DNA from 3 places in the Paenibacillus sp. FSL K6-1318 genome. Region 2 is predicted to be linked to each of the others. Evidence: a T-box and tRNA genes for the amino acid it is inferred to sense, from the RefSeq annotation. Region 2 holds a T-box; the other regions hold tRNA genes.
What was found. The T-box of region 2 lies ahead of leuS (leucine--tRNA ligase). A T-box ahead of a tRNA ligase gene usually reads a tRNA of that ligase, here a tRNA-Leu.
Positions count from the first base shown of each region.

Region 1: it encodes a tRNA-Leu, which carries the amino acid that the T-box ahead of leuS (leucine--tRNA ligase) is inferred to sense. The anticodon was not compared.
Region 3: it encodes a tRNA-Leu, which carries the amino acid that the T-box ahead of leuS (leucine--tRNA ligase) is inferred to sense. The anticodon was not compared.

Region 1 is NZ_CP150270.1:2,244,462-2,248,779, reverse strand. It holds gene NYE45_RS10125 (carbohydrate-binding protein) at 132-1,811, shown strand; tRNA gene NYE45_RS10120 (tRNA-Leu) at 1,888-1,972, opposite strand; gene pelA (pectate lyase) at 2,151-3,113, opposite strand; cyclic di-AMP (ydaO/yuaA leader) riboswitch at 3,533-3,664, shown strand; gene NYE45_RS10110 (C40 family peptidase) at 3,670-4,134, shown strand; gene NYE45_RS10105 (carboxymuconolactone decarboxylase family protein) at 4,233-4,318, opposite strand, start outside.
Region 2 is NZ_CP150270.1:4,767,659-4,771,976, forward strand. It holds gene leuS (leucine--tRNA ligase) at 1-1,730, opposite strand, end outside; T-box leader at 1,809-2,078, opposite strand; gene NYE45_RS21110 (aminoglycoside phosphotransferase family protein) at 2,191-2,958, opposite strand; gene NYE45_RS21115 (hypothetical protein) at 2,948-3,148, opposite strand; gene NYE45_RS21120 (class I SAM-dependent methyltransferase) at 3,371-4,141, opposite strand; gene NYE45_RS21125 (S1-like domain-containing RNA-binding protein) at 4,271-4,318, opposite strand, start outside.
Region 3 is NZ_CP150270.1:2,158,794-2,163,111, forward strand. It holds gene NYE45_RS09655 (DoxX family protein) at 147-542, opposite strand; gene NYE45_RS09660 (Gfo/Idh/MocA family oxidoreductase) at 592-1,584, opposite strand; tRNA gene NYE45_RS09665 (tRNA-Leu) at 1,807-1,891, shown strand; gene NYE45_RS09670 (hypothetical protein) at 1,990-2,181, opposite strand; gene NYE45_RS09675 (sn-glycerol-1-phosphate dehydrogenase) at 2,340-3,488, shown strand; gene NYE45_RS09680 (helix-turn-helix transcriptional regulator) at 3,715-4,311, opposite strand.

The DNA of each region.
Region 1 (4,318 bases), 2.5 Mb from region 2:
ACAATTGAAAGAAGCTAAAGTGCTTTATATTTTCCTATGATTTAAGGAAGGAGGTTTTGAAAGGGTTTACATAAATAAAATGCCAGACCATCAGCTATTTTACTATTTGCTATTTGAGGAGGATGAAAGTAGTGAAATTCAAATTAAAAAAGACGATTAACGTTTTATTGGCCTGCTTAACAGCTCTACCTCTCATGCTCAGTCCTACACAAGTTTCGGCAGCAAGTGATGCCACCATTAATTTATCTTCTGAAAAACAACTCATTCGCGGTTTTGGTGGTATCAACCATCCGGCATGGATCGGTGACTTGACAGCAGCGCAACGAGAAACTGCTTTTGGCAATGATCAGAACCAGTTAGGCTTTTCTGTACTCAGAATCTACGTTGATCCAGACCGAAATAACTGGTCACGTGAGGTTGCCACAGCCAAACGTGCTATTGAAAAGGGTGCTATCGTATTTGCATCCCCATGGAATCCTCCGAGCGACATGGTTGAAACCTTTAACCGCAATGGAGATACCAATGCAAAACGCCTAAAGTACGACAAGTATACTGCATATGCACAGCATCTTAATGACTTTGTAACCTACATGAAAAATAACGGCGTGGACCTGTATGCCATTTCGGTACAAAATGAGCCGGACTATGCACATGACTGGACCTGGTGGACGCCTCAGGAAATCCTCCGTTTTATGAAAGAAAATGCAGGCTCCATTCAAGGCACAAAAGTGATGGCACCCGAATCCTTCCAGTATCTCAAAAACATATCTGACCCAATTCTGAATGACCCGCAGGCGCTCGCTAATATGGACATTCTGGGAGCACACACGTACGGGACCCAGATCAAAGATTTCGCATATCCGCTCTTCAAGCAAAAAGGAGCCGGTAAAGAACTCTGGATGACTGAAGTCTATTATCCGAATAGCGATAGTAACTCAGCAGACCGCTGGCCCGAAGCGCTTGACGTTTCCTATCACATGCACAGTGCTATGGTCGAGGGTGATTTCCAGGCTTATGTATGGTGGTACATCCGCAGACAGTATGGTCCGATGAAAGAAGACGGAACGATTAGTAAACGCGGTTATAATATGGCTCACTTCTCCAAATTTGTACGTCCAGGCTATCTTAGAGTAGATGCAACCAAGAACCCGGATACGAACACATTCGTTTCTGCCTACAAAGGGGATAACAAGGTTGTCATTGTGGCGATTAACAGAAGCACTTCTGCAACGAGTCAGAAATTTGTTTTGCAAAACGGTAATGCTTCCACGGTATCCTCATGGGTAACCGATAGCAGTCGCAATCTGGCAAGCGGAGCACCAATTACGGTGTCCAATGCAACCTTTACTGCTCAACTCCCTGCTCAAAGTGTAACTACGTTTGTCGCTAATATTACGGGCAGCGGTGGAGGTAATACGGGGAGTGGCACTACGTACGAAGCAGAGACAGGAACGACTCTCTCCGATGCTGCAATTGAGACGATCTATCCTGGCTACACAGGCTCAGGATATGTTAATTTCAATGCGTTGACGAACTCGGGCATTCAATGGAATAACATCAACAATACGATAAGTGGCACCAAAAACGTAAAGTTTCGTTATGCGTTGGAAAGTGGCACCCGTAACCTCGATGTATTCGTAAATGGGACCAAAGTAATCAGCAATACCCCATTTACTGCAACGGGAAGCTGGTCTACCTGGGGTGAAAAAACAATTCAGATGCCCATGAACTCGGGAACCAATACCATTAAAGTGGTAACGACCGGTACTGAAGGTCCGAATATCGATAGTATCCACGTGTCCGCTCAGTAACCTATTAGACGATTTTATGGTACAAAACAAAAAGGTTCCCCGAAAGGCGTTAGCCTAACGAGGAACCTTTGTTTGATGCGGTCGAGAGGACTCGAACCTCCACGGGGGGTTAGCCCACACGGACCTGAACCGTGCGCGTCTGCCAATTCCGCCACGACCGCATATTGTATATCTCCGTGATATATATCTCGGCGACAAGAAATAATATATCATGTGCAATCTATCATGTCAACACTGAAAATAATAACAATAAAGCCCGAGCCAGACGTCCATGTCTGATTCGGGCTTTACTTATCGTTACTAGGGATTAACTCTATGAAACCTTAGGCATGTTACGAGTTACAGCTTGGAAGGCCAGTTGCCATACCATGCATAACCGCCTCTTCTTTCTTTATCAATATCACTTAGTTTGTATTTAACTACCCCGTCACGACCAATAAAGATCGGTTTATCTGTTCCCACTTCATAGAAGCGAGCCCAGATCGGTGCAGCTTTGGAATCAGCGATAATTTTGCTGTCTCCGTTTGCTCTTTCATACTTGTAACCCGTAATTTTGACTTTGTTAAACCAAGCTTCAGCTCCTTTAATGGATGCTGTAATTTTAGCGTTAGCAGGTCTGGTTTTCAGGAATTTAACAATCGTTACACTCTCTCCAGCCGTCAGCGATGGTACTTCATAGATTCTTGCGCTTGCTGGTTTAAGGGAACTGGAATCATGTTGTTGTCCCCATGCTGTCAGCTTACCGCCTGAAACGACCTGTGTATTCAGAATCGCATCCACACCTTTGGCAACTGAATTTTTACTGCGGTTAGCAAGTGTGCTGTCGATAAACGAGAAGTCACCTTTGCGCGTTGCTACTTCATCCAACATGATCATTACATTAATCATCGCATCATCATTGTAAGTGATGTGTTTGTGATATCCCGAGCTTTGATAGACTTGTGGCCATCCGCCGTTTGAATACTGCATGTTGATCAAAAAGTTAATTCCTTTGATTGCAGCTGTGGAGTAACGCGGATCATTGGTCTTTTTGAATTCCTTCGCCAATCTTCTAATTTCTGAGTATGTAGCCTTGTTGTCAATGGTGGACTTCGCCCATTCTCCACTTGTTTGTTTATAGTCTTTTCTCCAACCTCCATCTGGCAGCTGGTTCTTCAGAATATCAGATATACTTGCTGTTGTACCTGTTGCATCAGCGGCTGATACCGTTGTTACAGGAAGAACAGCTATACCAACTGCTGAGAAGACCATCGTACATGCCAGAATAAAAGTAACTATTTTTTTTGCTTTCAAAGATAACACTCTCCTATGTTTGTTTTTATAAATCTCCCACTTCTACCTTACTTATAAAATTAGTCCCTTAACCTCCTTTATTTGAATTTATAACACAATAAAATCAATTTTCATCCAATATGTGGATTGGATAAGAAGATGATATGCAAAAAATCGATTTTTGTCAATATATGCAACTTAATGAATATAATCTCTCAAATTGAACATTACGGAATAGTTCTTTTAACTCATGACAAACCTATTTATTTGTCCAAAATCGTCTTAAACGAATCAATAATGACGTTTTTGTCATGAATGATACCCAAACTTGATCCCTTCTTTCATATAAAAACCGTAATTCCGCTAACATTGAGGTATTACGAAGGGGTTTAAATGGGTTTGACAATTACGCATTTATGCAATATAGTTTCAAATAGTTACAAAAACTTAATTATTCATTGCCGAGTTTCATGTTTGAAAACGGGGGAACCATTTTGGGTGAATTATTCTTATACATAGGAAATATAGGGAACCTTCTACCGAACCCTTAGCTAACTCCGTAGGCATCGAAGGGAGAACATTGATTTTGAAAAAACTGATAATCTCCATTTTTGGAGCAGCTGTACTATTTACATCCGGGGCAACAAGCACAGAGGCAAGCAGTATCAACTCCGTAGTGAACAACATGACAGGTATACCTTACAAGTGGGGTGGCACGACTTTGGCCGGCTTCGACTGTTCCGGGTTTATGAGATATCTTTTCAACAAATACAGCATTGAATTGCCACGTACTTCGCAGCAGCAAGCCAAAGCAGGTACTCCGGTATCCAAAAGTAACATTCGCACAGGTGATCTGGTGTTCTTCAATACGATGGGCAAAGGCATTTCACATACAGGTGTATATATTGGCGGCGGACAATTTGCACATGCTTCCAGTAGTAAAGGTGTAAGTATTACGAAGTTATCGAATCCATACTTCAATGATCGTTACGTGACAGCACGTCGGGTAACTGGACAATTTATGTACGATAAAATGTTGGGGAAAATGTAAGTATGATATAGAAAGAGGAGGCTCCGGATCACCCGGAACCTCCTCTTTTGTTTGATTAGACATTTATGGACTAATCCTAGTACTACCCTTACCTAGACTTAATGCAACGCCTTCTGCACTCGCATCGCACCCTGAGACAGGGCATGTCCGCCTCCTACAGCTCCGGCTACGGCAACGGTCTCCA
Region 2 (4,318 bases):
ATCATACCTTGGTTAACAAGTTTATGGAAAGGCTCTTTTGTATCGACAACACCCAGATCATACAGCACTTTATGCCAGAAACGAGCGTACAGCAAGTGAAGTACCGCGTGCTCTGCTCCACCAATATACAGATCAACTGGCAGCCATTGCTGCTGTTTCTCCTTGGAAATCAGTTCCTTGTCATTGTGCGGATCGATAAAGCGCAGGTAGTACCAGCAGCTACCCGCCCATTGTGGCATGGTGTTGGTCTCACGACGTGCCTTCATTCCCGTTTCCGGATCTACTGTATTTACCCAATCCGTAACATTCGCCAGTGGTGATTCTCCAGTACCCGAAGGTTTGATCTGGTCGATATCAGGCAACAGCAGTGGAAGTTGATCCTCCGGTACTGTTTTCATCGTTCCGTCTTCCAGATGCAGAATCGGGATTGGTTCACCCCAGTAACGCTGACGGCTGAACAGCCAATCGCGCAGACGATAGGTCACTTTCCCTTGTCCTTTGCCGTTCTCTTCCAACCAAGCAATCATCTTGGCAACCGCTTCTTCATTGTTCAGTCCGTTGAGGAAATCGGAATTCACATGCGCGCCATCACCCGAGTACGCCTCTTGTGTAACGTCCCCACCTTGGATAACCTCGATGATATCCAGACCGAACTGCTTCGCAAATTCCCAGTCACGTGCATCATGACCCGGAACAGCCATAACCGCACCTGTACCGTAACCTGCAAGAACGTAATCAGCAATCCAGATCGGCAGTTTCGCGCCATTAACGGGATTGATTGCATAAGCGCCGGTGAATACACCTGTTTTGTCTTTGGCCAAATCTGTACGTTCCAGATCACTCTTACGAGAAGCCTGCTCCTGATAAGCCTGAATCGCTTCACGTTGGTCATCGGTTGTAATCGCTTCTACCAACTCATGTTCCGGAGCAAGTACTGCAAAGCTCGCACCGAACAATGTGTCCGCACGGGTAGTGAACACCTTGATGACTTCCTCGCGACCCTCAATGGCAAATACAACCTCTGCACCTGTCGATTTACCGATCCAGTTACGCTGCATATCCTTAATGCTTTCAGACCAATCCAGCTCTTCCAGGTCTTCCAACAGGCGCTCTGCATACTCGGTAATTTTCAGGACCCACTGGCGCATCGGTTTGCGTACAACCGGATGTCCACCACGTTCACTCTTGCCATCAATAACCTCTTCATTAGCCAGTACCGTTCCAAGGGCCTCACACCAGTTAACTGCGACTTCATCCACATAAGCCAAGCCTTTATTGTACAGCTGAATAAAGATCCATTGCGTCCATTTATAGTATTCAGGGTCCGTTGTGCTGATCTCACGATCCCAGTCATAGGAGAACCCGAGCGATTTGATCTGGCGACGGAAATTGTCAATATTGCGGAATGTAATATGCCGTGGATGTTCACCTGTATCCAGTGCATGCTGCTCAGCAGGCAGACCGAAAGCGTCCCAACCCATGGGGTGCAATACATTGTAACCGCGCATACGTTTGTAACGGGAAACGATATCCGTTGCCGTATATCCTTCCGGGTGGCCTACGTGCAGACCTGAACCGGATGGGTAAGGGAACATATCCAGTGCATAAAACTTCGGTTTAACCGGGTCCTCACCTGTTTTAAACGTTTTATTTGCATCCCAGTATTGCTGCCAACTTTTTTCCATGACTTGTGGCTGATAGCCGTGTTTCGGCTGGTTATTATCACTCATCTATTGTTCCTCCTTCAGGTTATTCGCTTTATCTTTAATTGCAACAAAAAAACCTCAGCATCCCGTAGCGTTTGCAGCGCTAGGGACGAGAGGTTGAATTCCCGTGGTACCACCCTAGTTAGCGGACGAACGTGCTTCGTCATCCACTCCCTTTGGACCTGTAACGGCGGTTAACCGATGCGGATTTCCATTCCTGAACCCAAGCTTTATACAAGCAGGTTAAACAGAATGGTGTAATCACCGCATTTCTCCAAGGCGAGTTCGCAAATCACTGTCAACCGGCTTGCACCAACCGCCGGCTCTCTGTTATGTACAGGAATCACTACTAATCCTTATCATCGAAATATGTATACAATATCGGGACCATTATATAAAAAAGCAAGCCCAAAGTCAATATTACACGTGATAATTGCCATCTTGAAGAACACGATTCGAACTGTTCCATAGCGCTAGCTGTTATTTAGGATAAGCGAAAACGCTCAATACCTTCCTCCAGATTATGAATGGTCCAATTCACATGTTCCTGATTATCATATTGGCGATAAGCGCACTCAATGCGTAGTACAAGATCAAAGTACAAGTCATACAGACTTCTTCTTCTCAGCTCACTTTCAGTCGTAATCGCATGCCCATACCCTTTCACAAAACCGGGAGTATAGTTAAAATGACTGAAATAATGCTCCATCAGAGGGTCTGCCCACAAAGAACGCTCAAAATCTATAATCGCTGTGATATGACCTGCATCCACTAACACATTGCCATCCCACAGATCCCAACTGACAAGCACAGGTTCTTCGACATCGTCCAGCACATCCGATTTTTCTTCAATCAAGCGTCTCAACTCAGGGTAATCCATCGAAAATGTAATCCCGGCTTCTTCCCCATCGGTAAGAATGTCATCCATCAAATTCATAAATGCTTCTTTCCATGTGGAATATCGCTGTTTTTGCTCCGAGAAATATCCGAACTGCTCACCCTTGATTTCATTAATTCGACGATTGTACTGACCCAGCTGGTGTTCAATGGCTTCCTGTTCTTCCGCAGAATATTGATCCTTGACCTGATTATAGGGTGTTCCAGACATGTACTCCATAATAAAATAACGCGCTGAAGCCATAGTTAACGAATCATCATAAGCCAACACTTGGGGTACGGGAACATCCTGTAGCTCCGTAATGAGGTGCAGTGCCTCAACTTCGGCAATCATGAGATCCTGTTCACAGCGCATCAGATTTGTCGAAGCTGACGGGGGCAATTTTGAGTACCACCCGCTGGGCGTCACTCCGTGTAATGAGATATGCGTGATTGGCCCAGCCATCCACCATTTCCTTATAGTCCTGTATACTTGCAGAGAAATGATGCTCTATTATGGCATTCAACTGTTCTGACGAGAGTCTTGTTTTATATGTACTTTCCAATTCTACACCTCACATTGACTATTGATTGATTTTCTTAGAAAACGCTTTCCATCCGACTATTATGGCCTCCTTTACTATAACTGGCAATACTTTTTGTCACGCTATTTTATCTTTCCTAGCATTTCCTTGGCGGATTATAGAAGCTTGTTATTCATTATCCATGGAAAATCAAACAAAAAAACTGCCCTTATGCATCATAAGGACAGTTCTCATTATTCGCTCTTATTTCACAGCAACGTAGAACAAGCGCTGTGCGCTGTCTCCGGCCTCTTTCCATTCAAAATCCCCATATACCTTCACGTCTCTGAATCCTGCCTTGGACAACTCCAGCTTCATCCAGTCCGGATCATACGCACGCTGAACATGAACTTCTTCAAAGCGCTGGTACATATCCTTGCTACCATCATCCACACGCGAAAAGATACTGAGATGATGCTCGATCTCACAGCGATCCTGGTCCAGATCACAAGTCCAAATATAAGATACGGAGCGCTCATCCAGTACGAAAGGCTGCTCCTCATCATAACGAATAAGGGTATTGGGATGATGCACATCAAACAGGAACGTTCCACCAGGCTTCAGCATCTCATATGTGCGCTGGAATGTACGAACGACATCTTCTTGTTCAAGCAGGTAATTGACGCAATCACAGAAAGATATCACCGAATCCACAGGCTCCGGAACTCGCCATTCCCGCATATCCTGCTGCACCCAACGGACACTGCCCTCGCGATACAAGCGATGACCCTGAGGCGTAGCCTCCATCTTGCTGCGTGCAACCGACAGCATATCTGATGAGAGGTCAATGCCTGTAACTTCAAAACCTGAGTTTACGAGCGGGATCGTAATAGAGCCCGTTCCACAGCCAAGTTCAGCGACACTTTTGGGCATTCCATGCTGTTCCCATGCTGTTCTTGCAAACCTTATCCAGTCCGGATAAGGCATATCTTCCATTAATTCATCATACACATAGGCAAATTTCCGGTAAGACATGTCAGGCACCGCACTTTCAATTTCATTTTCCAATCCTGCTAACAAAAGAAAAAGCAGGGGCATCCGGTGTTTACCCAGCCTATCCCTGCCTTATCCGAGTTCCATATTACAACTATTTAATCAGTAAAATTACTTGTTTTCACTTTGATCCGCAGGAGCAGATTCGGACAGATACGT
Region 3 (4,318 bases), 2.6 Mb from region 2:
AGTACGTATAGTTCATGAAAGAGCATATCACTTATTATTCAGATTATAAACCCTAATCCTAGGTCAGGCAGATGCGAGTATATCAAAAAAAAGAGCCCCGGTTTCGTCTTGCGAAACATCGAGGTCCGTAGTGATAAAACGATATATTATAGCAGGGCATCGAGGGAATAAGCCCCGGCACCAGCAAGGGCAACACCGAGTAACGATCCAAGCATCACAAGGTTATATTCGAATCCTCCGTTCAGATTCCATAGTCCTTTGTCTGCGTGCACTTTGACTATGGCTACAATCATCGGAATCATGAGCAGAACGACACCAATAATCATCCATAGACCGGCTCCAAACAGGAATCCTCCGATCAATTCAGCAAGTCCGGCACACACGGCCATGGTCCTGGCAGGCTGCAGACCAATCGCCCGGAAGAATTCAGCCGTCCCTGATACACCCTCGCCACCAAACCAGCCAAACAATTTTTTGCATGCATGTCCGATCATAATAAAACCAATTACGAGACGAATGATGAGTAAGCCTGTGTCCAACATATGATTATTTCCTCTTCTCTGGATGTATAAAATGGTGAACGTATATACGTCACTTCAGTGACGATAGAATAGCGTCGCATAGCGCCATCGTCCCAATATTATCCTTGGCGCTGGAACGTGGGATAGACTGATTCTGGCAACATTCGATGAAATGAGCCATTTCGCCGACGAACCCACGCAGATAAAGGTCCCGATAAGCTCCAGACATGGGGGAGCCAGAAGGGGTATATACAGTATCTTGCTCCTCAAGAGATTTCCAGGGAAGGCTGTCCGAGCTGCGGGATTGATGAACAGTGAGTGTGTTGATCTCTTCAGCTGACGCAAATCCGTTATCGAAGGTGACGAGTACACTTTCGCTCTCCCGTGACCATGCACTCATGCCTGTAAAGTACGCACTGCCCACGACGTCATTCTCAAATACGAGGGAAATACTCTGATTAATATACTCCCCATCCTTCACGGTTGTGCCTGTAACCCGCACGGCTTCTCCAAACAGGAACCGCATCAGATCGACCATATGAATGGCAGCAAGCTTCATGAACTGCTCCTCATCCTTGCAAAATGGAGTACTGTCCACAGCGAACTTCATCTGGAATGAACGCATCTTACCTAGCGAACCTCCATCAATGAGTTCTTTGAGCTTCATATATATCGGAGCATACCGTTTCATAAAACCGACCATGACGACGACGCCAGCTTGCTCGGCCGCTTCTGCTACAGTGGCGGCTTCCGCTGCGTTCCATCCGAGCGGCTTATCCACGTATACATTTTTGCCAGCCCGAATACATTCAAGGACAAGAGCGGTCTGGTCTACAGGCTGGGCGACCACAACAACTCCGTCACAAGGTTCCTGTTGTAACATAAGCTGAGCGTTGTCATACGCTTTTCCGTTGCTCCCAAATCGCAGCAGAGCTGCTTCAGAGCGTTCGGTACTGCGGGTGGCAATGGCCTGAATCTGCGCTCCGGCTTCAACAACAGAAGGATATATATTCGTGGATGCATGAAACCCGGCACCGATAAAGCAAAGATTGGCTGTTTTCAAAGTGGATCTCTCCTTTATTTTTTCATTCGTATGGATGGTTTTTTGTTTAATGCTACGATAGGTTGTTTGTAGTTGAGAAAAAAGGACATATGTCCTATTCGTGAATGGATAAAAAAGAAGTTGCATTTTTATTTTGGAGCATGTATACTCTGAATTACGGTAAAACAAGGAATTGCTTCACCGGAACGCTTTTCATCGATGGGATGAGGAGATACATATTATGCGGTCGTGGCGGAATTGGCAGACGCGCACGGTTCAGGTCCGTGTGGGCTAACCCCCCGTGGAGGTTCGAGTCCTCTCGACCGCATCTAACAAAAAAGGTTCGTGATTTGCTCTAGGGCAATTCACGAACCTTTTTTATTTTGTGGATCATTCGTGTGAAGCCTACATTTTGCTATCGGCATTCTAATGCTGATGTCGGCGCTGGCGCATAATGACTGCCGTGATGATCCCGGCAATGGCTCCTGCAATACCGAATAGCGTAACACTGGCAACAACTTCAAATGACTGGAGTCGAAACAAAAACGCTACACCACTGCCAAAAGTGGTTCCGGCCAGAAATCCGAGCGAAATTCCTAATTCTTTGGTTAATTTCATCGATTCACCTACTTGGAAATGTGAGATATGGATTTGCAAATATTGGGTACAGGCAGTAAAGTGTGATCAGGAAAATCATCACATTTTATTTCCTTTTTTCATTTTGTGGTTTTAACCAGGTAATTATGCATGATATCTCATATGGGAGGTAAGAGCGAATGAATATGAACGAACGAATTGCAGCGTGGAATGAGGAAGCACAGGAGTGCACTTGCGGTCATCAACACCGAGTGGTGGATATGCTGATTCATCTGGAAGCTGGGGCCATTCAGAGGTTACCAGGTTATTTGTCTGAGAGAGAATACGATCGGGTGACGGTTGTTTATGATCGACATACATTACGGGCCGCTGGATCTGATGTCCTGAGCAGTATACGGGAAGCGGGAATTCATGTAGATGAGATCGCTCTGCCGGAGAATCGTACGGGTGATATCGTTGCTGACGAAGCAGCTATTGTACAGGTCATGTTGGGTGTGAATCTGGAAAGTCAGGCTGTGATCGCCGTGGGTTCAGGTACCATCCATGACTTGGTGCGATTTGTATGTTCCAAAATGAACAAGCCATTTCTGTCCATACCGACAGCGGCTTCAGTGGATGGGTTTACCTCTGCAGGTGCGCCCTTAATTGTAAGCGGAGTCAAACAGACCTTTCAGGCTGTTCCGCCCGAGGCCATCTTTGCCGATATGAATATCCTGGAGCAAGCTCCCCAAGTCATGACGGCTGCCGGATTCGGAGACATGCTTGGCAAATATACTTCCCTTGCAGACTGGATTGTTTCTCGTGATCTGGGCGGGGAGCCGTTCTGTCCGGTCGCTTATCGGATGACAGAAGAAGCGCTGAACAGCTGTATAGACCATGTGCAAGCGATTGCTGAAGGACGAGCTGAGGGAGTAGCTGTATTAATGGATGCACTGATCGTTTCCGGCATCTCCATGCTGATCATTGACCATTCCCGTCCGGCATCCGGAGGTGAGCACCATCTGTCCCACATCTTGGAGATGGATCTGATGCAAGCGGGTGACAGACCGGTTCTGCATGGTGCCAAAGTTGGCGTAGCTTGTGCATTACTTACTGTAAAATATAAAGAACTTGCACAGACATCGGGTGAACCTGTGTTTGGAATATATGACCATTTGCCGGATGCTGCTCAGCTTATCGAATGGTTGGAACAAGTAGGTGGACCTGTGACTATTGAACAATTGGGTGTAACCCCGGAGATGGTGGAGCATGCGTTCACAATAGCGCATACCCTTCGCCCTCGTTATACCGGATTGAAATATATCAATGAAGTGTTGAACACGAGGTAAGGGTGGCTTTTCATGAAGAACGATCTTCTTGCGTTGTATAAGCTTGGCTTGTAGAGGGCTGTAATGGCTCTGGTTGGAAGCAGAAGGCAGAAAAGGGGAGATTATCTGACATTACCGACAGGAGAGCCAGGAGAGTGCTTCAGGTTCGGGAGAGAAGGGATACCGTTTATTTAAAAAGGCTCTGGCCTCCTTAAGGGAGAGCAGAGCCTTTTGGCTGTTCGCTTATTTAGTTGTTGCGACGATCTTTCAAGATGACATCTGCGAACAAAATAGTTTTCGGGATGCGGAAAAATTGCTCCGCTTGTTCCTGAAACGCAGCAGAAGGCAGCGTTCCCTGATGCAGCCATTTGCGGAAAGTGCCGGGATGAACCCCGATCCAGTGGCTGACATCTGTCACCGACAAATCATGGACCATACACAAGCCTGTCAAAATACGGTTACTAACCGGAGAACGGGTCACTGTACGCTTCATGAAGCGAGATGACTCGGGTTGACATATGACAGGGCTATTGCGGACCACTTCTTCATTGAAGAGAATATGACGCGGGTAGCCGAGTAATTGGCAAGTCTTGTCCAAATTGGTACTGCCGGGTATCCGTCCTTCGTACACCCACGCACTGACACTGCGTGAAGAGATGGAGAGGTCTTCAGCGAGCTGGGACAACTTGATATCATTGGCCATCAGCACGGCAAGAAGAACACGATTGCGGATTTGACAGCGTGTCGGTTTGCGGAATCGTTTAACACGGACGCCTTTTCCCAAGTATTTACGGTTGATCAGAGACCACGCCTGGATGGAATGTTGTTCTGGTTGATTAGGCATATTTCCT